DNA from 2 places in the Rothia sp. 110740021-2 genome. Region 2 is predicted to be linked to the other one. Evidence: predicted binding sites of a transcription regulator. Region 2 holds the regulator's gene; the other holds the start of a gene.
What was found. Region 2 encodes LexA, which represses DNA repair genes until DNA is damaged. Its sites were predicted from a motif close to TCGAACANNTGTTCGA; they were not measured.
Positions count from the first base shown of each region.

Region 1: ACUXHH_RS00360 (shikimate dehydrogenase) is a predicted target of LexA. The motif match lies at 1,669-1,684, and genes of this name have one in related genera.

Region 1 covers NZ_JBSZFE010000001.1:72,961-76,381, forward strand. The annotation lists gene ACUXHH_RS00355 (MFS transporter) at 1-587, shown strand, start outside; gene ACUXHH_RS00360 (shikimate dehydrogenase) at 670-1,584, opposite strand; gene ACUXHH_RS00365 (NAD-glutamate dehydrogenase) at 1,855-3,421, shown strand, end outside.
Region 2 covers NZ_JBSZFE010000002.1:25,702-29,122, reverse strand. The annotation lists gene ACUXHH_RS06120 (ATP-dependent DNA helicase) at 1-1,611, shown strand, start outside; gene lexA (transcriptional repressor LexA) at 1,824-2,498, opposite strand; gene ACUXHH_RS06110 (LysM peptidoglycan-binding domain-containing protein) at 3,327-3,421, shown strand, end outside.

The DNA.
Region 1 (3,421 bases), on a different contig from region 2:
GGGCCGTACTCACCATCGCCGTGTGCGCCATGGTCAACACCGTGAACATGGTCTTCACGACCTTCGCGCTTTCCTTCGCCACCAAGGGTTACGGCCTTGATCGCAGCACCATGCTGCTGGTGCCGGTCGCCTCCAATACCCTCGGTCTGATTGCGATTCCGCTCGCCGCCATGCTTGCCGACAAGATTGGTCGTAAGCCCGTGTTCATTACCGGTGCGGTTGCTTCTTCCCTGGTGATGTTCCCGTACCTTGGCGCGATTGCCGAGGGTAACTGGGTGGGTATCTTCGCCTACGGTGTGCTCATGCACGGTGCGCTCTACTCCATGGCGAATGGCGTGTGGCCCGCCTTCTACGCGGAGATGTTCCCCACTCGCGTGCGCGTGACCGGTCTGGCGCTGGGCACCCAGATTGGCTTCGCAATTTCCGGAGGCGTAGCACCCGCCGTGGCAACGAGCCTCGCTGGTGCCGACCTGCACAATGCGGTGTTGCCCGCCGTGTTCACGGTCGCCATGTGTGTGCTCGTGGCGTTGGGTGCGCTGACGGCTCGTGAGGGTTATAAGAAGTCCCTTGCGGAACTGGATGCATAGCCCATACAATATATTTCGTATATAGAATAAATACAGGTGGGGCTGGATAGATGACTATCCAGCCCCACTTGTATGTGGTTTTCTAAGCCCCCTGCTGTGCCGCAATCAGTGCCTCAAAATGCGCCGCCATACGCTCAGCATTCGGCTCTAGTTTGGTAAAGAGGCGGAACGCATCCACCGCCTGACCCACCGCCATGTAGCCACCCGTCAGCACCTCGCACCCGGCGGCACGCGCCGCATGCACCAGCTGCGTTTCTTGTGGCAGGTAGATGACATCCGCAACCCACAAGCCCTCACACAATACCCCGGCGCTCAGTGCCGATTCACTCAACGGCATGCCCGGATGCACGTGCATACCCACCGGGGTTGCATTCACCAAACCCTGAGCTTCCAGTAGAGATTCAATGAGGCGCTCATCGTCGCTCAGCACCTCGATTCGGGTCTGCGGGAAGAGCCCACCCAGCTGCTCCGCAAGCCCCTGAGTCTTCGCCGCGTCACGCTCAAAGAGACTCAGGCGGCGCACCCCCAGACGGCACAGTGCGTACGCCGTGGCGCTACCGGCACCGCCAGCACCCATCTGCACCACGTGCTCCAGACGCGTTGGATCCTCCGCCACCTGTGGCAGACCGCGCTTCAATCCCGCAATGAACCCCGAGTAGTCGGTGTTATCGCCGTAGAATGTGCCATCCTCGCGAATCACCACGCAATTGACCGCTCCCAAGGCGCGTGCCGCATCCGAAAGCTCGTCCAGATGCTCCATGACCGACTGCTTGCACGGGTGCGTGATGTTGAACGCGTTAAAGCCAAGCAGTGCTGCCGCATCCAGAAGCGCCGGGGCGGAAGCCCCGTCCAGGTCCAAGGCGTCCAGGTCGATGGGGCGGTACAGGTAACGCACCCCGTGCGCGTCCGCCTCCGCTTCATGCATAGGAGGGGTGAGGGAGGAGGTGATGCCGTCACCGATGAGGCCCACCAGGAAAGATTCAGTACGCAAACTCATATTCCCACTCTAAACGTCCGCTCCTCGAGACGGAACCCTGGTGTTCCGTTATTCCATAAGGGACTTCATGTCTTTGAGCCGGTGCCAAATATGTGCTGGAGTTGGGGAGAAGAGAAAAATAATTTATACCCCTAAGAGCACAATGTATCTGACTTAAACATCTCAAAGGTATAAGCTTGGTATAACTACTTGTGCGCTGGAGCGCGCACGTGAGACTACACAGACACCGTCACAGTGAAGTGATACCGATATTCGGAGGATAGATTGTCAATGACTGACAAGGCTATGGCACACTTCGCTGGCGCCGATGAATGGGTCGAGCAGTATTTCCTGAACAGTCCCGAAGACGAGCGTGAAGAATTCACCCCGGCAGAGTTAGAGGATTTAGCTCGCACCCACCGTGCGCTGGCTCGAATCCGCATGCCTAAGACCCCCGTTGTTGCTGCCCGCAACGACGAATACAACACCACCCTATACGTCACGACCGACGACATGCCGCATATTGTCAGCTCCCTGACTGCGTGCCTCGCAACGAACTTTGGTGGTTTCGTTACCATTCTTCACCCCACCTTCCTCGTAGAACGTGATCCGGAAGGTGCCATCCTGAGCCTGCGCGGCACCGGCATGCGTGGCAACCTCGCCAGCGGTGATACCGCTACCCTGGGCGTGCCCTCCCTGAAGCTCAGTGAGAACGCCCCCGAGGGCGCCACGGTCGCTATTGAATCCTGGATTGCAGTCCGCCTGACCCGCTACCTCACTGAGGAAGATCAGCGCCGTTGCGAGAAGGAAGTTGAGTGCGTCCTTGCTGACGTGCGTGCCTGCCACAGCGACCTGGATGCCATGGTCACCCGCGTTTTCGACATGGCTCAAGTAATGTACGAGCTGCGTGGTGCCACCCTGGGTCACGGCGAGGAATCCTACGCCGCCAACCCGCGCGGTGTGGAGCCTGCCTCCCGCGTGGAGGTGGCACAGGACTTCCTACGTTGGCTGACCCGCGGCAACTTCGTGTTCATGGGTGTCAAGGAGCGCGTTCTGGACGGCTCTTCCGGTGCTATCTCCCTGGTGGACCGCCCCGGCTCGGCGCTCGGTATTCTACGTGCCACCGAGGGCCGTAACCGCATTCAGCTCTCTGGTGAGACTCTCGAACGTGCACTGTTCCCCCGCCCCGTGTACATCACGAAGGCGAACTCCCGCTCCACGGTTGCCCGCAACGACTACCTAGACTACATTGGTGTGCGCCGCTTCGACCTGAACGGTCGAGTCATCGGTGAGTACGTCATCCTGGGTCTGTTTACCCGCCAGGCGTACTCCCTGCCCGCCATTGAGACTCCGCTGGTGCGTGAGCGTATCGCCATGGTGCGCCGCCGCCTCGGCTACCATCCCGGTTCTTACTCTGACAAGGCGCTTCTGGGTGCCCTGGAAGATTACCCGCGCCTGGAACTGCTCCACGCCTCCGCTAATGACCTGACCGAAACTTTCGGCGGCATTATGGGCCTGGAGGAGCGCCGCAAGACCCGTCTGTTCCTGCGCGCAGACCAGTTCAACCGGTTTATTTCCGCCGTGGTGTACCTGCCTCGGGACCGCTACAACACGAACGTGTGTGCGCGAATCCAACAGGTTTTCCAACAGGAATTTGATCTTAGTGCCATCGACCATGAAGTGTACCTGTCCTCCTCATCGTTGGCGCGTCTATTTTTCCGCATTCGGCTCACCAACCCTAATGATGTGCCGAAGACGGATCATCAAGCTCTCGAAAAGCGACTGCAAGAAGCCGCCCGCTCCTGGGTGGAAGCAACCGCAGCTGCTATTGAGGCATGGAAACCCGGAGCGGAAGGCC
Region 2 (3,421 bases):
AAGCTGGAGGGCGGCTACCCGGAAGACGAGCCGGATGCTCTCTTTGACATGCCTTCTTCAACTTCCCGCGTGGGTGAGGAAGTGGTGCGCCTGCGCGAGTGGGCCGACCGCACGGAGACCGGCGACCGTGACGAGTTGAAGCCCGGTGTCTCTGACCGTGCCTGGGCTCAGGTATCGGTCAGCGCCGCCGAGTGTCTGGGCCGCCGCTGCCCGCTGGTGGAAGAGTGCTTTAGCGAGATGGCGCGTAGCCGTGCCGCTGAGGCTGACATCGTCATCACGAACCACGCCCTGCTGGCGATTAACGCTTTTGAAGGCATGAAGGTTCTACCCGAACATGAGACGGTCATTATTGATGAGGCTCATGAGCTGGTGGACCGTGTGACCGGTGCCGTGTCTGGTTCTTTGACGGTTGCGATGGTTCGCCGTGCGGCACGTAGCGTGAAGAAGCATTCGAAGGCTGATTCCGGCGCACTGGAAATGGCTGCCGGCACCCTGGAGACTGCTTTCGAGGGTCTTGCTGAGGGCCTGTTGAAGGGCCTGGACGGTCGCCTTTTGACCGCTATTTCTGCGGTAAATGATGCCGCCCGCACCGCCCTGTCCGATACCAAACCGGACGGTCAGGACGTTGACGCTGGCCTGCAGATGGCGCGCTCGCGTGTCTCTGAGGTGCACGATATGAGTAGCCGCATTCTGGAGGCATCTGCTGAGCAGGACGTGCTGTGGATTTCTCGTCAGGGTGGCTGGGAGAACGGCCGCTACGTTGCTGCTTCCGATACCGACCCGGCGACCCTGAACATCGCCCCGTTGAGCGTCGGTCTGCAGTTGCGTGACGGACTGTTCGCTGACCGCACCGTGATTTTGACGAGTGCGACCCTAACGGTGGGTGACTCTTTTGATGTTGCAGCCGCCGCCCTGGGACTGCAGGGCGAGGGCGCGCCGCGCTGGACGAGCATCGACGTGGGTTCGCCTTTCGACTACCGCAAGCAGGGCATTATGTATGTTGCCGGGGATTTGAAACCTCCGGGATTTGGTGTGCATGAGGGTCAGCTGGAGCGTCTGCGTGAGCTGTGCGAGGCGTCGGAGGGCGGTGCCCTGGGCCTGTTTTCCTCAAAGCGTGCTGCTGAGCGTGCCGCCGAGTACATGCGTGAGCATAGCGACCTGAACATTCTTCTGCAGGGGGAGTCTTCGCTCAAGGCTCTAGTGGAGGAGTTCAGCGAGGACGTTGACTCGTGTCTGTTCGGAACGATGAGCCTATGGCAGGGCGTGGACGTTCCCGGTGACTCTTGCCGCCTGGTGGTGATGGACCGCATTCCGTTCCCGCGCCCGGATGATCCGATTGCGCAGGCGCGTACGGAGGCGGTGAACCGTCACCGCGGTAACGGCTTTATGGCGGTTTCTGCTCACCATGCGGCGATTCGTATGGCGCAGGGGGCGGGCCGCCTGATTCGTTCGGTGTCTGACCGCGGCGTGGTGGCTGTGCTGGATTCTCGTGTTGCGACTAAACGTTACGGCGGTTTCTTGATGAAGGCGATGCCGCCGATGTGGTCGACGCAGAATAAGGCAGCCGTGATGGGTGCGCTGGCTCGTCTTTCAGCAAGTATTGAGCGTTAGCTCGGGCGAGATTCATTCCATGCCGCACCGCCGCTCCGCTTTGGGCTATAAATTTGGACATATAGGAATCATCCCGGTGATACGTGAACGTTCACGTATCACCGGGATGATTTCTATAGAGAGCTAAAAGGCCTAACGGTTATGTCTGTTAGAAGTCGTGCTATTTAGACCCAGCTGCTTTTAGAGGCTGCGCTGGTGAGAGCCCGCGTCTTCTAGAGACTGCGCAGCACGGAGACGACCTTACCCATGACGGTTGCGCGGTCACCCATAATCGGCTCGTAGTTAGAGTTGCGCGGCATGAGCCAGGTGTGGCCGTCAACCTGACGGAACACCTTCACGGTTGCTTCATCGTCGAGCAGAGCAGCAACGATATCGCCGTTGTCTGCGGTGTGCTGCTCGCGGACAACCACCCAGTCGCCGTCGCAGATTGCGGCGTCAATCATGGAATCGCCCTTGACCTTGAGCATGAAGAGCTTGCCGTTACCTACCAGCTGGCGGGGCAGGGCAAGCACATCCTCCACGGACTGCTCGGCGGTGATGGGACCGCCCGCTGCAATTCGTCCAACCAGGGGAACGGGTACGAGGTCTTCATCGCCGACTTCGAAATTCGGCAGCTCGGGCAGGGACGAGGAGGAACTACCGTGGATGCCGACGCCGTTCTCATCCAGCACCTCAATGGCGCGGGGGAGCTTCGGGTCGCGGCGAATGTAGCCCATGGTCTCGAGACGACCGAGCTGGTGAGTGACCGAGGATAGGGATGCAAGACCCACCATGTCACCAATCTGGCGCATGGACGGCGGGTAACCCTTTTGTTCAATCTCGGTGCGGATCGCGTCAAGAATCTTCTGCTGGCGCGCGGTCAGCGCCGGACGGGGTGCTGTTGCCATTTCTTTTCCTTCGGTCTGTGCCCCGAATTCTGTATTCCGGTCTCTGTAGTCTGTTTGAGACACAGTCCGGTCGGGGCACGGATGGGTGCTTCACACGTTTTCCGATGGTGTCCTAAAGATTTTTTGGTTCTGCCGAAATGGGTCTTATCTCGTCAGGGGGTGGAGGAATTCTATCCGTGCCGGAGCGATACGCGGGCAACGAGTATGCGCCTCCGCCCTATAAAACTCACTCAGTAGCACCTGCATTTTGATACAGAACCAAGCTGTAACGGGTACAGAAACCTGCTGTGAGTAGGACTCATCAGGAGCGTGTGGAACGTCTCTTGACACCAGTGTAGAACACTACACCGAAAAACTCAAACAAATATTCTAGATTTTTTCTTCGAAGCTCGAAGAAATTTTTAGTACATATCTGCTATACTTTAGAATAAAATTTCGTATATACTCTTGAATCTCTCCTGAAACTCAGGATTTGCGGGTGAATGTTCGAAAAATATTCGAAGATTCGGTCCGGAGTCTTCCAGGAGGGGCGAGTGAATGAGTGTTCGAATGTATTCGAATCCTCTGTCTCTCTTCGCACTATCTACCCCGGATGCTCTAGGGGTCATCTGGCGAAGAGAGAGCGCAGGGGATGGGGGTGCTGGGGCGACCCAACGCAACCCGGTGTATCCGGTGCTCTGACCTAACTAGAGAATAGCTATCCAATAGTTATTGCTTAACAATCACCACTCCATAGTTATCACTCAACTAGGACCTCCGAGCGGGTATCGCTCGGCATTGCTAGACCCGCGGGGTAACCCCGGGGCGAGCTGAGAGAAAGGAACCACAATGACTCTTGCAGCACCTATTGCTTCTCGTGGCACTTCTGCACACCTTCCGGCAGGTTTGGTGGTACTTCACCCTGCCCGCACTGTGTCCGCCCG